One region of the Enterobacter chengduensis genome, then DNA from elsewhere that is predicted to be linked to it. Evidence: predicted binding sites of a transcription regulator. Region 1 holds the regulator's gene; the other holds the start of a gene.
The links. Region 1 encodes PhoB, which activates phosphate uptake and scavenging genes when phosphate is short. Its sites were predicted from a motif close to CTGTCATAAAACTGNCNNAT; they were not measured.

Region 1 (7,337 bases):
GCGGGAGAATGAGCTGGCGGACGGGTTGTGAACCGACATTTCGCCGAGCGCGCGCATGATGATATACGCCGCCACGCCGCCGATGATGTACGCCATCAGCACGCTGGGACCGGCCATTTTGATGGCATCTGCCGAGCCATAAAAAAGACCGGTGCCGATAGCAGAGCCCAGCGCCATAAAGCGGATGTGGCGCGTGCTCAATCCACGTTTAAGTTTGTTAGTGCTTTCCATTTAAATCTTGCCATTCAACACGAAAAAAACAAAAAACCACGGGGCCTTAAGCCCCGTGGTTAAACAGTTTGTTGCCGTTGATTAATGCGCGTTCGATGCAACCTGACGCCCTGCAGCACGGTCCCAGATAATCGCCAGAACCAGCGCAACAACGGTAGGCATCAGCCAGGCCAGGCCCTGCTCGGACAGCGGCAGACGCTGTGTCCAGGCTGGCAGAATTCCAGCGAAAGCTGATGCTTTAATCCCGTCAAGGATACCAAAAATCAGGCTGATAAACATGGCTGGCGCAATAATTCGTGAGGAGTTGTTCCACCACGGGCGGGTGAAGCTCAGCACCACCAGCACGATGCAAGGCGGATAAATCGCCGTCAGTACCGGAATAGAGACCTGAATCAGGTGGCTCAGACCGAGGTTGGACACCGCCATAGAGAAGATACCGAGGATAAACACCAGGGTGCGGTAAGAGAGCGGCAGATACTGTGCAAAGAACTCTGCACAGGCGCAGGTCAGGCCAACCGCGGTCACCAGACAGGCCAGGAAGATGAGTGCCGCCAGCAGCATACTGCCCGCACCGCCGAAGGTGTGCTGGACGTAGGCGTGCAGGATAGCCGCACCGTTGGCGTTCTGATCGACCAGCATGGCGCTATCGGACCCCAGACGGAACAGCGCCAGATACAGCAGCGTCAGGCCCACGCCGGCCATCAGGCCAGCCCAGATGGTATAGCGGGTCAGCAGACGCGCTTCGGTCACGCCGCGGGAACGCGCGGCGTTAACAATAACGATACCAAACACCATGGCGCCCAGCGTATCCATCGTCAGATAGCCGTTCACAAAACCGTTAGAAAACGCGGCGTTTTTATAGGCGTCCATCGCGTCGCTGATCGGGCCTGCTGGCCAGACGATGGCCGCTACCGCCAGAACAATCAGCGCGACAATTTTCAGCGGGGCCAGGAAGTTACCCACGGTATCCAGCAGTTTGCCCGGATAGAGGGAAACCAGAATCACGATCGCGAAGTAGATCAGGCTGTAAATAAACAGCGGCATCGCGCCGTCACCGGTCAGGGGAGCAATACCCACTTCGAAGGAGACGGTCGCGGTACGCGGGGTGGCAAACAGCGGGCCTACGGCCAGATAGCAGACGGTTGCCAGCAGAACGCCAGCCACTTTGCCAATCGGGGTGCTGAGGCTATCCACGCCGCCGCCGACCTTCGCCAGCGCGATGACGGTCAGCACAGGCAGACCCACGGCAGTAATCAGGAAACCAAACGCGGCGGTCCAGACGTGTTCACCCGCCTGTAAGCCAACCATTGGAGGGAAAATGATGTTGCCTGCGCCAACGAACAGCGCAAATGTCATAAAGCCCAGCGCGATGATGTCACGCGATTTTAAGTGATGGGTCATAAAACCTTACTGCCTGTGGATGTGGTGTTGAAAACATTGAGATTTTCGATATCCCTGACGGGACGATACAGCCGAAAATTTGCTCAATTTCAGCGGGATATGCTCCCGTCCTGGCGTGGAGAAGAATAGTTTTTCGATTTACCACGCAAATACAGTCGGTCTGACAGTATCTGGGGCGCAATTTAAACGCTTATAACGTTTAAAGGCAAGGTGGGATCGCAAAACCAGAACAATATGCCAGCATGAAAATACGCACCAGAACAATACGCTATTTATAAGAAAAACCCATGGCTAATCATGCGAACAAAAAACGGTCAGCCGTATAAAATTCATTCGCGTTTCGCTTGACTGCAAAGCAAACGGGCCAGCGATGGCTGACCCGTGGAAAGGTAAAATGACACGCCTGCCGTCAGGCGATCTTTTTGGCAATTAAACGTTCCGGGATAACGAAGCTGAAGCGGGTTCCTTTCCCCAGCGTACTCTGAATATCGAGACGGCTTTCGTGGTGATTAACCGCGTGTTTCACAATCGCCAGCCCCAGGCCGCTTCCGCCCGTCTGCCGCGATCGCGCTTTATCCACGCGGTAGAAACGCTCGGTCAGGCGCGGAATATGCTCAGGGGCAATCCCCGGCCCGTTGTCTTCCACGCTAAACTCGGCTCCCGTTGAGGTATGGCGCCAGCGCACCACGATCTCCGTCCCCTCCGGGGTATGATTCACCGCGTTATACACCAGGTTAGAAATGGCGCTGCGCAGTTCATCTTCGCTGCCCAGCACCTTTAGCGTGCTGTCGACCTCAAAGGTCAGGTGATGCTTTTTGTGGCTTAACGTCTGCGCTTCACGCTCCACGACCCGCAGCATCATCGGCACATCTATCGTGTCATTCAGCGCAAGCGTAGGCGCCGCCTCAATCTTCGAGAGCGTCAGCAGCTGCTTGACCAGCCCTTCCATGCGGTGCGTTTGCTCGCGCATGGTGTGCAGCGCTTTTTCACGCGGCGCGCCTTCCAGCGTTTGCTCCTGCATCATCTCCAGGTAGCCCTGAAGCACGGTCAGCGGGGTACGCAGCTCGTGGCTGACGTTGGCGAAGAAGTTGCGACGCGCCCCTTCCAACTGGTGCATCTGGGTGACATCGCGCGCCACCATCAGCCACTGCTTATCGCTGTAGGGCATCACGCGGATTTCCAGATGACGACCGTTATTGAGCTTGAGGTTATGCGGGCGGCTAAAATCACGCTTTTTCAGATACAGCGTGAACTCGGGATAGCGCAGAAGGTTGAGGATGTTCTGACCATTGTCGTCCGGCCAGCGCAGGCCCAGCAGCTGCTGCGCCAGGCCGTTACACCAGAAGATCGTCCCCTCTTCGGTGGTCAGGATCACCGCATCCGGCAGCGACTCCGCGCCGCTGCGAAAGCGTTTAATCAGGCTTCCCAGCTCGCGGCGGCGCTTTTTATTACGCATCTGCATCTGGTGCAGACCGTACAGCAGCGGCTCCCAGCTGCCGCTTCCCGGCGGCGGCGTCATGCTTCGGTCAACCCATAGCCACCACGAGAGGCGCAGCAGGTTCCAGAAATGCCAAATCAGCAGCCCGGTGACCGACGCCAGCAGAAACCACGGCAGGTGCCCAAGAAAAGCCCCCAGAATGAAGGCCGGAATACAGCATAAGATCAGTTCAAAGACGAGCCTTTTCCATGACAGACGTTCCAGCACGCGTCACACTCCTGTCATTGTTCAGAAACGGGTCGAAAAACGATAACCCGTGCCGCGGACCGTCTGCACCATGCGATCGTGGCCGCTCAGTTCCAGCGCTTTTCGCAGGCGGCGGATGTGGACGTCAACCGTACGGTCTTCGACATACACGTTAGTTCCCCAGACGTTATTCAGCAACTGTTCGCGGCTGTACACGCGCTCCGGGTGGGTCATAAAGAAGTGCAGGAGCTTAAATTCGGTAGGCCCCATGTCGAGGGGATTTTCGCCGGTCATCACGCGGTGCGACGTGGGGTCAAGGCTCAGTCCCTGCATCTCAATCACCTCCTCCACCGCCATCGGCGAAATGCGGCGCATCACGGCTTTAATGCGGGCCACCAGCTCTTTTGGGGAGAACGGTTTGGTAATGTAATCGTCCGCGCCGGTCTCCAGACCGCGCACGCGATCCTCTTCTTCTCCGCGCGCCGTAAGCATCACAACCGGAATGTCGCGGGTCAGCGCTTCACGCTTGAGGTGTTTGATAAACTGCAGTCCGGAGCCGCCGGGCAACATCCAGTCCAGCAGAATCAGATCGGGCCAGGGTTCATTCAGCTGGTTCACAGCGCTGTCATAATCTTCCGCTTCAACCGGCTGGAAGCCGTTTTGCTCGAGCACGAAGCACACCATTTCACGAATTGGAGCTTCATCTTCTACGACCAGAATACGTCTCGCCATACTTTGCCCTGTCTTATCTTATTTACGTTACAAGTTTGTAATTCGGCGCCATTATGCGTCAGATTTATGACAGATTTATGAAAAACAGTACCACGTTAGCGGGCAAACTGTTGTTTTATTACAGCGGTTATTTTCCCTTCTCTGAACGTTTATAATCCTGCTTTCTCTTTTTTGCCACGGAACCGCTATGCGTATACTTCACACCTCGGACTGGCATCTGGGCCAAAATTTTTACAGCAAAAGCCGTGCGGCTGAACATGAAGCGTTCCTGAACTGGCTGCTGGAAACGGCACAGACGCACGAGGTGGACGCGATTATCGTGGCGGGTGACATCTTTGATACCGGCTCTCCCCCCAGCTATGCGCGGGAGCTGTATAACCGCTTCGTGGTGAATCTGCAGCAAACCGGCTGTCATCTGGTGATTGTCGCGGGCAACCACGATTCCGTCGCGACGCTCAACGAGTCCCGCGACATCCTGGCATTTCTCAATACTACCGTAGTGGCCAGCGCCGGGCACCCTCCGCAGATCCTGAAAAAGCGCGACGGCTCGCCGGGTGCGGTGCTGTGTCCCATCCCGTTTTTACGTCCGCGCGATATCGTGCAAAGCCAGGCCGGGCTGTCGGGCGCGGAAAAGCAGCAGCATTTATTACAGGCCATCACCGACTACTATCGCCAGCAGCACGCCGATGCCTGTGCCCTGCGGGGCGACCGGCCAATTCCGGTGATTGCAACCGGGCACCTCACCACCGTCGGGGCCAGTAAAAGTGACGCCGTGCGTGACATCTATATCGGCACGCTGGACGCCTTTCCGGCGCAAAACTTTCCGCCAGCGGACTACATTGCGCTGGGGCATATTCACCGCGCCCAGGTTATCGGCGGCAGCGAGCACATTCGCTACTGCGGATCCCCTATTTCGCTCAGCTTTGACGAGACGGGCAAAGCCAAATCCGTCCATCTGGTGAGCTTCAGCGAGGGCAAACTCGCCGCCGTCGAGACGCTGGAGGTGCCCGTTACCCAGCCGCTGGCGGTGCTGAAAGGCGATCTCGACGCCATTACCGCCCAGCTTGAGCAGTGGCGCGGGGCATCGCTTAACCCGCCCGTCTGGCTGGATATCGAAATCACCACCGACGACTACCTGCACGATATGCAGCGAAAAATCCAGGCCCTGACCGAAGACCTGCCGGTAGAGGTGTTACTGGTGCGCCGCAGCCGCGAGCAGCGCGAGAAAATTCTGTTAAGCGCCCAGCGGGAAACGCTCAGCGAACTGCGGGTGGAAGAGGTATTTGAACGCAGGCTCTCGCAGGAGGAAATTGACGACGCGAAGCGCGCAAGGCTTAGCGAACTGTTCAACCATACCCTGCATGCGCTCAATGATGAGGAAGAAAACGCGTGAAAATTCTGAGCCTGCGCCTGAAAAATCTTAACTCCCTCAAGGGCGAGTGGAAAATTGACTTCACCGCCGAGCCGTTTGCCAGCAACGGTCTGTTTGCCATCACCGGCGCGACGGGGGCAGGCAAAACCACCCTGCTCGACGCCATCTGCCTGGCGCTTTATCACGAAACGCCGCGGCTGCAGAAGGTCTCTCAGGCGCAAAACGACCTGATGACGCGCGACACCGCCGAGTGCCTGGCGGAGGTGGAGTTCGAGGTTAAAGGCACCGCCTATCGCGCCTTCTGGAGCCAGAACCGGGCGCGCAACCAGCCGGACGGGAACCTGCAGGCGCCGCGCGTGGAGCTGGCGCGCTGCGAAGACGGCAAAATTCTGGCCGATAAGGTGACGGACAAACTGGAGCAAACCGCCGCGCTCACCGGGCTGGACTATGGCCGCTTTACCCGCTCGATGCTGCTCTCCCAGGGGCAGTTTGCCGCCTTCCTCAACGCCAAACCGAGCGATCGTGCCGAGCTGCTGGAAGAGCTGACCGGCACCGAAATCTACGGCCAGATTTCCGCCATGGTGTTTGAAAAACACAAAGCGGCCCGCAGCGTGCTGGAAAAGTGCGAGGCGCAGGCGGCGGGCGTCGTGCTGCTCAGCGAAGAACAGCAGCAGCAGTTACAGCAAAGTTTGCAGGCACTTACTGACGAAGAGAAAACCCTGCTGGAACAGCAGCAAAGCCAACAGAAACATTTTCAGTGGCTTACGCGTCATGATGAGCTCGTGCTGGAGCAACAGCGCGTTACCGCGATGCAGCAGCAGGCGCAGCAGGCGCTGACGAACGCGGCGCCAGAGCTGGCAAAGCTCCAGCTTGCGCTGCCCACCGCCCAGCTTCGTCCACTCTGGGAACATCAGCAGGAGCAAACCGCGCGCCTGGCGCAAACACGGCAGCGAATTGTTGAAGTAAATACTCGCTTACAGGCCAAAACCGCACTGCGTTCGCGTATCCGCAATACCGCCCTGCGTGACCACGAGCAGCTTCAGGCCGAACTGACGGCGCTCGCGCAGTGGCTGGCGGAGCACGAACGCTATCGCCTGCTGGGCCAGGAGATTGCCGGCTGGCGCGCCCAGTTCTCGCAGCTGAACCGCGATAACGCGCAGCTGGCCTCGCTTGCTGCGCGGATGAATGAATTACGTCACAAGCTGGCAAAGATGCCGGAAAATACGCTGACCCTGACGGCGGATGAGGTCAGCGCGGCCATGGAGCAGCAGGCCGAAACACGCCCGCTGCGCCAGCGGCTAACGTCGCTGCATGCCCGCTATCAGCCGCTGCAAAAGCGCCTGCGCCAGAGCGGTGAAAGCGTGCAGAAAGCTCGGGCGGAGCAGAACACGCTTAATGAAACGCTGACGCTACGCCGCCAGCAGTACAAAGAGAAACACCAGCACTATCTGGACCTGAAGGCCCTGTGCGAACGTGAAGCGACGATTAAAGATCTGGAAAGCTATCGTTCCCGGCTTGAGGCAGGCAAACCCTGTCCGCTGTGCGGCTCCAGCGAGCATCCCGCCGTTGAGCAGTATCAGTCGCTTGAGCTGACGGATAACCAGCGTCGGCGAGATGCCCTGGAAAAAGAGGTGGCCGCGCTTAAAGAGGAAGGCCTGCTGGTGCTGGGACAGGTGAATGCCCTGACCCAGCAAATTCAGCGCGAGACAGACGACGCGCAGACGCTCTCTCAGGAAGAGCAAGCGCTCACTAAAGAGTGGATGGCGGCCTGCGCCTCTCTGAATATAGCGCTTAATATTCAGGAAGATATTGCGCCATGGATGAACGAACAGGAACGCTACGAACGTCAGCTTTATCAGCTTAGCCAGCGTCTCACCCTGCAAAACCAGCTGCACGAGCAGGAGGCGCAGGCGCGGC
Region 2 (7,337 bases), 430 kb from region 1:
CCAGAAAACGGGACTGCTCGATCATGGTCTGGTACAGGCGTCCGGTGGCGATGCCGGTGGGGTCACCCACCTGGGTGGTGAAGTTCTGGATCGCCTGCGCGCTTTCGCGTATCGCCAGCTGGAACTGCTCGTTAAACGGCGAGGCGTGGTACGCCAGATGCGCGCTGTGCGCCTGGGATCGTTCGGTGATGGCCGCCGTCGAGAGCGAAATCCCAATCGAACCCGCGACGTTGCGGAACATGGTGAACAGCGCCGCCGCATCGGCATTAAGCCGTCTCGGGATCGAAATAAAGGCAATGGTGGTAAGGGGCACAAACAGGAACCCCAGCCCGATCGACTGGGCGCTGCGGAACAGCACCAGCGTTTCGAAATCGATATCCGGCGTCAGCGTGCGCGACCAGAAGAACGACACCGCGAGGCAGGTAAAGCCAAAGGCAATGATCCAGCGCGTCTGCACCACCGGCATCAGCTTCAATACCAGCGGGATGGTCAGCACGATCAGCACCGCGCCGGGCGACAGCACCAGCCCTGACCACGTCGCCGTGTAGCCCAGATCCTGCTGCGCCAGCTGCGGGATCACCACCGAGCTGCCGTACAGGATCATCGCCATTCCTGCCATCAGCAGGCTGGAGATAGCGAAGTTGCGGTCCTTCATGCAGTGCAGATCCACCACCGGCTTTTTGGCATACATCAGCCAGTAAATCGCGCCGATAATGCCGATCAGCGTTAATACCGCGAACGTGCGGGTAAAGTTCGAGTTAAACCAGTCCTCATCTTCCCCCCGGTCAAGCATCACCTGCAGGCAGCCCAGCCCCAGGGCGATCAGGCCGATCCCCGTCCAGTCGATGCTCAGCTTCTCTTTTGACTTGCTCTCCCAAGGCGGATCCTCCAGCAGCTGATAGATCGCCAGCACCGTGACAATCCCCACCGGAATGTTGATAAAGAACACCCAGCGCCAGGAGTAGTTGTCGGTGATCCAGCCGCCCAGCGTCGGGCCAAGCACCGGCGCAACGATAATGGCGATGGAAGAAAGCCCGAACGCTTTGCCCCTGTCTTCGGGCTTGAAGTAGTCGAGCAGCACCGACTGCTGCGTGGGCTGCAGTCCGCCGCCAAAAAAGCCCTGCATCACGCGGAACAGGATGATCTGCCACAGCTCGGTGGCGATGCCGCAGAGGAACGAGCAGACGGTGAACATCACGATGCAGATCAGGAAGAACTGCTTGCGGCCAAACACCCGGCTCAGAAACGCCGAGATGGGCAGCACGATGCCGTTCGCCACCAGATAGCTGGTTAATACCCAGGTAGATTCGTCATAGCTGGACGAGAGCGACCCCGCCACGTGGGGCAGCGCCACGTTGACGATGGTGGTGTCCAGAATTTCCATAAACACCGCCAGGGTGACGACAATCGCCACCGCCCACGGATTGCTGGCGGGTTTCCAGCTGTCGTGGCTGTGATCCGTCATTCGACCGTCACCTTCGGCGCCACCGACAGCCCCAGCGGCAGCGGTTTGTTGGCATCGAGTCCTTTATCAATGACGATTTTCACCGGCACGCGCTGCACAATTTTGACGAAGTTACCGGTGGCATTTTCTGCCGGGAAGGCAGAGAAGCGCGAGCCGCTGCCCTGCTGGATACTGTCAACGTGGCCCTCAAGCGCCATGTCAGGCCACGCGTCGACGGACACCGTGACCTTGTCGCCGGGCTTCATGCGCTCGAGCTGGGACTCTTTGAAGTTCGCCACTACCCACACGTTCGTGGAAACCAGCGAGAATAGCGCGGTGCCCGCCTGCACCAGCGTGCCGGGCTGCACGTTGCGTTTGGTGACAAACCCGTCGAACGGGGCGCGGACTTCGGTGTAAGAGAGGTTCAGGTTAGCCGTTTCCAGCTGTGCCTTTGCCTGCTCAACCTGACGCTCCCGCGCTTCAACGTTGGTTTCCTGCTGGCGGATTTGCAGCTGTACCTGCTCCGCCACTTCCAGCTGCGCCTGCGCGCTGGCAAGGCCCGCCTGGGCGCTACGCAGCTGGGCGTTCGCGGAATCAATACTTTGCTGGGTGGTCGCGCGCGGGTCGACGCCGCGCTGGCGACGGTACTCCGCCTGCGCGTTCGCCAGATCGGCCTGCGCTTTCAGCACCTGCGCTTTGGCTTCGTCACGCTGGGCGGGATACTGCACCTTTGAGAGCGCCAGCTGCGCCTGGGCCTGATGCAACTGGGCGATAGCCAGGCCAAGCTGGGCCTGAGCCTGATCGCGCTGCGCGGTGGTGTCGCGCGGATCGATGACCACCAGCAAATCGCCCTTTTTCACGCGCTGGTTATCGCGCACCCGCAGCTCGGTGACGTAGCCCGCCGCTTTGGGGGCAATCGTCACCACGTCGCCGTCGGTAAAGGCGTCGTCAGTCGTCTCCTGGTTACGGGTTAAAAGCCACCACACCAGCGCCACAACGACCATCACCACCACGACAATGCCGAGGATAATTAATGGTTTTTTGCCCGGGCGCTTACGCTCATTATTGTTTTTGTCCTGCTCGTCAGCAGGCGGGTTTTGATCTTCAGCCATAGTTCAGCAACGGTCCTGTCAGTGAGCGGCATCACACTATGCCGTTCACTAAAGCTAGGACGTTGCTATACGTTTGCCAGGAAAAACTGACAAATTGCGCACTATATGAGAAGGAATAGTCCGAAACCGATCGCCGCGGCCCAGACCAGCATAGGAATTGACCAGAGATGGAAGCGCCACCAGATACGACGGTCGTTAGCCATACGCAGGGCAATCAGGTTTGCCAGCGATCCGGGCAGCAGCCCAAACCCGCCGATGTTCACGGCCCAGGCCAGCAGGGTATCGGGCGGAACGTAGTTGAGCAGCAGAATGGTGGAAGGCACGTTGCTGATAAACTGCGACAGGCCAATCGCCGTCAGCCACAGTCCCGGCTGAGACAGCGCGCTGACCCCGTGCAGCACGTTCTGCAGCACCGGAAGCTGGATGAGGAGATGCACATCAATAAACATCGCCATAAAGACCAGCAGCAGCGTCCAGTCCACGCTGACCAGCACGCGGCGCGCCAGCACGACAAACCCTGCGGCGACGAGCAGAACGCCCGCCAGCTCAACCTTCAGCTCCAGGGCGAACAGAAAGACGATGTATAGCCCGAGGCAGCTCCACACCAGGCGCGGCTGCCACTGCGGGCCCGCCGTGCCGCTGTGGTACCGCAGTTTTTTATCCGGAAACGCAAACCAGCATACCGCCAGCAGCGACAGCATCATCACCAGCGCCAGCGGGGCCATCTGCCAGGTGAAGGCGGCGAACGACAGGCCGGACCGTCCCCAGAGCAGGATATTTTGCGGGTTGCCGATTGGCGTCAGAAGCGAGCCGGCATTGACGGCCAGCGCTTCAAAGATGATCAGCCGGCTGACCGGGATTTCGCACAGCTTACGCAGCGTAAGCGTGAGGGGCACGATGATAAACAGCGCCACGTCGTTGGTCAGAAACGTCGACAGCAGCGCGGCGGAGAACACCATAAACAGGGACAGCCTGCGTTCGGTGGCAAAGCGACGCACCATTTTACGGCCCAGCACGTCAAAATAGCCGCTCAGCTCGACCCCTTTGGTGAGCATCATCAGGCCGCTCAGGGTAATGATGGTCCGCCAGTCAATCGCGGCGGGCCAGGCGTGTGGGGCAAACGGCACAAAGAGGCTTAACCCTGCGCCAATGATGAGTAAGAGATGGAAGAAACGATCGCGTGCCAGGGCCTGCAGTCCAGGGATTTTCATTCAGCGGAGGGACCATATTTAAGGGTAAATTCGCGAAACTTCACCAGCGTCTCTTCGCTGACGTGGTGTTCCATGCCTTCCGCATCCCGGCGGGCGATCTCCGGGCTGACGCCCAGCACCAGTAAAAAATTCTCGACAAGCTGATGGCGCTCGCGGCTCTCCTGCGCGAGTTTCTCCCCTTCCGGCGTCAGAAACACGCCGCGCCAGGGGATCATTTCAATTAAGCCCACGGAGGCCAGGCGTTTTAACATTTTAGCCACAGTCGGCTGCGAAACCCCCAGTCGGGCGGCCATATCGACCTGACGCGCTTCCCCAACCTCACGAATCAGATCGGAAATGAGTTCAACATAATCATCAATCAGTTCACGCCGGTGCGCTTCACGGACCTGACGAAAACCTTCGACATGTTCTTCAACATTCACCAGCTGCGTCGTTTTTTTAATGGTTGGCTTACCTGCGCGACGGTTCATTGTACTTCCTCAGTGGGGTGACGCTTCCAGCGCCCGGTATCGAGAGCGCACATTGTAAACCATCCCTAAGCAAGCACAAAAAATTAACGAAATAGCCATAGCTATACAATATAGCCTGTGCTATATCTGTATGTAATGCAGTCACCCTTCACGGATCGAAGGGATCAAAACTCAGGAGGGCTTATGAACGAATTCAAGAGGTGCATGACCGTGTTTACCCACTCACCCTTTAAAGTGCGCTTAATGCTGTTGAACATGCTGTGCGATATGTTTAACAACAAACCGCATCAGGACGACAAACCATCCCACTAAGCGGCGTTGCGGTACGCCGCTTCATTTTTCCGTCACAAACCCGCAGTAAACTGGCTTCCAGCCGCCCTATTCCCGTTTTTTTTTACGGATTTGCAATCCCCTTCGCAAAACATCTGCTTAGCAACTGTTGATATTCTTTAGCGCTCGCACTATCTTCTTGCAGCCCTGCACAATTTGCGGCTCGCTGAAGCGGACCCTCATTCCCTCTCCACGCACTGTCAGGCAGGTTATGACCCTTGACGCCAGGGTGAGCACATGGCGTTTTCATCCATGATAGTGACCTATGAATGTAACCCTGATAGATACCGTTGTGACCCGCAGCCGGGCCTTAAGCCCGTGGACGGGGTTTTACTTTTTGCAGTCATTACTGATTAACTTTGCGCTGGGTTATCCCTTTAGTCTGCTCTACGCGGTGGCCTTCACCTGCATTCTGCACGTGCTTTGGCGCTCTGCGCCGCGCGTGCAAAAAGCGTTAATCGGGATCTGTTCGCTGGTTGCTGCGCTCTATTTCCCGTTTGGTCAGGCCTACGGCTCGCCAAACTTTAATACCCTGCTGGCGCTGCACTCGACCAATATGGAAGAGTCGACGGAGATCCTGACGATCTTCCCGTGGTACAGCTACGTGGTGGGGCTCTTTATCTTCGCGTTGGGCGTTATCGCCATCCGCCGCCAGCCGGGCGAGAAAAAATCCTGGGGTAAGATCGAACTACTCTGTCTGGTATTCAGCGTTGCCGTGGCGTTCGTCGCCCCCATCCAGAATATTCCCTGGGACGGTAAGCTAAGGCTTATTAACATCGGCTATCCGGTATTCCGCTTCGTGAAAGACGTCGTGGTGAATAATAAAGAGGTTCTCGACGAACAGGCGCGCATGGCTGAGCTTTCCAATATGAAAGACACCTGGAACGTGCTGGCCGTTAAGCCGAAATATCACACCTACGTGGTGGTGATTGGCGAAAGCGCGCGTCGCGATGCCATGGGGGCCTTCGGCGGCCACTGGGATAACACCCCGTTTGCGAGTTCGGTCAAAGGCACGCTGTTTACCGATTATGTCGCGGCCAGCGGCTCAACGCAGAAATCGCTCGGCCTGACGCTTAACCGGGTCGTCGACGGTAAACCTCAGTATCAGGATAATTTTGTCACCCTGGCAAACCGCGCCGGTTACCAGACCTGGTGGTTCTCCAATCAGGGGCAAATTGGTGAATACGATACGGCTATCGCCAGCATCGCCAAACGGGCTGACGAAGTGCAGTTCCTGAAAAACGGTGACTTTGAAGCCGACAAAAACACCAAAGATGAGGCGCTGCTGAAGATGACGGCCCAGGTCTTCGCCACCCCGCGCACCCAGCCTCAGCTGATCGTCCTGCATCTGATGGGGTCTCACCCGCAGGCCTGCGATCGGACCGGCGGCAAGTACGCGGAGTTCGTGCAGTCCAAAGAGACGTCCTGTTATCTCTACACCATGACGCAAACCGACGACCTGCTCAGCAAGCTGTACGATCAGCTACGCAACACGGGCGACAGCTTCTCAATGGTCTATTTCTCGGATCACGGGCTGGCGTTTAAGGAACGCGGCAAAGAGGTGCAGTATCTGGCGCACGATGACAAGTTCCAGCAGAATTTCCAGGTGCCGTTTATGGTGCTGTCGAGTGACGATAAAACGCATCGCGTTATTAAAGCGCGTCGTTCGGCAAATGATTTCCTGCAGTTCTTTTCGCAGTGGACGGGGATTACGGCCGAGCAGATAAAAAATGCTTACCCGTTTGTCTCTAATAAGAAAGCTCCCCCAGTTTACGTTACCAACTTTAAGTTACAGAAAGTTGACTACAACCATCTGGGTACGGATATTTTTGATATTAAGAGTAAGTAATTGCCGTCTCGTGCGGACCGATGCCAGCACAGTCGGCTCCCTCTCCCCACTGCGGGAGGGGAATAAACAAAAAAAAATCCGCCACATGGGCGGATTTTTTATTTAATCACCGAAGTGATTAGAAGCGGTAACCTACGCCCGCGATCCAGGTGCCAACGTCAACGTTGCGGATACGGCTCTGCTCATAGGAGAAGTCCAGAGCAACGTCCTGGATTGGGTTGAACTGCAGGCCTGCGCCATAGGAGAAGCCGTAGTCGCTGTTGCTTGCAGTGCGGTTCAGACCCTGGTTTTCGGTCTGCTGGAATTTACCGTAGCCAACACCTACAACACCGTAGATGCTTGCCCAGTCGTTCAGACGGTAAGCTGGACCAGCAGTGATACCGTAGTACTGACCTTTGTTGTACGCGCCGTTGTCAGTACGATCTTTCTCGGTGTAGGTGAAAGAACCGATCACGCCCAGTGGGTTGTTATCCTGCTCGTAGCGATACTTCAGGTTGAAGCCGTTAGCTTTGTTCATCACGCCCTGATAGTCGCTCTGAGCGTAACCACCAGTAACAGTAGAAGTCGCCGCTACAGCGGTACCTGCGGAAACAGCCAGTACAGCGGCCAGTGCTGAAAGACATGCAATTTTTTTCATAACCACCTCAAATGTGATCCAAGTAAGTCCGTAAGTTTTAAATATATCAAAAAAATTTGCGAAACTCTTTGTGATTCGTGATGTCTAATAAAACTTTTCCTGTAACAGAACGTTTCCAGCATCAGCTATCTCTTTCAAATCACATACAATTTTCACTACTAAATGCGCATAGTGCGCGTCTGCGCAGCGACATTCATCCAGATTATTCCTAATCTGACAGGCGATAAATCCACCAGCGCTTAACCATTTTACGGATTTCACGCGGATTTTTTTCAACAGCGCCT

Region 2: FY206_RS08130 (phosphoethanolamine transferase) is a predicted target of PhoB. The motif match lies at 4,579-4,598, and genes of this name have one in related genera.

What each region holds. Positions count from the first base shown of each region.
Region 1 covers NZ_CP043318.1:1,213,469-1,220,805, reverse strand. The annotation lists gene proY (proline-specific permease ProY) at 1-231, opposite strand, end outside; gene brnQ (branched-chain amino acid transporter carrier protein BrnQ) at 313-1,632, opposite strand; gene phoR (phosphate regulon sensor histidine kinase PhoR) at 2,042-3,337, opposite strand; gene phoB (phosphate response regulator transcription factor PhoB) at 3,359-4,048, opposite strand; gene sbcD (exonuclease subunit SbcD) at 4,236-5,441, shown strand; gene sbcC (exonuclease subunit SbcC) at 5,438-7,337, shown strand, end outside.
Region 2 covers NZ_CP043318.1:1,640,148-1,647,484, reverse strand. The annotation lists gene FY206_RS08155 (DHA2 family efflux MFS transporter permease subunit) at 1-1,465, opposite strand, end outside; gene FY206_RS08150 (HlyD family secretion protein) at 1,462-2,556, opposite strand; gene FY206_RS08145 (anion transporter) at 2,658-3,767, opposite strand; gene mntR (manganese-binding transcriptional regulator MntR) at 3,764-4,237, opposite strand; gene mntS (manganase accumulation protein MntS) at 4,421-4,549, shown strand; gene FY206_RS08130 (phosphoethanolamine transferase) at 4,833-6,416, shown strand; gene ompX (outer membrane protein OmpX) at 6,535-7,053, opposite strand.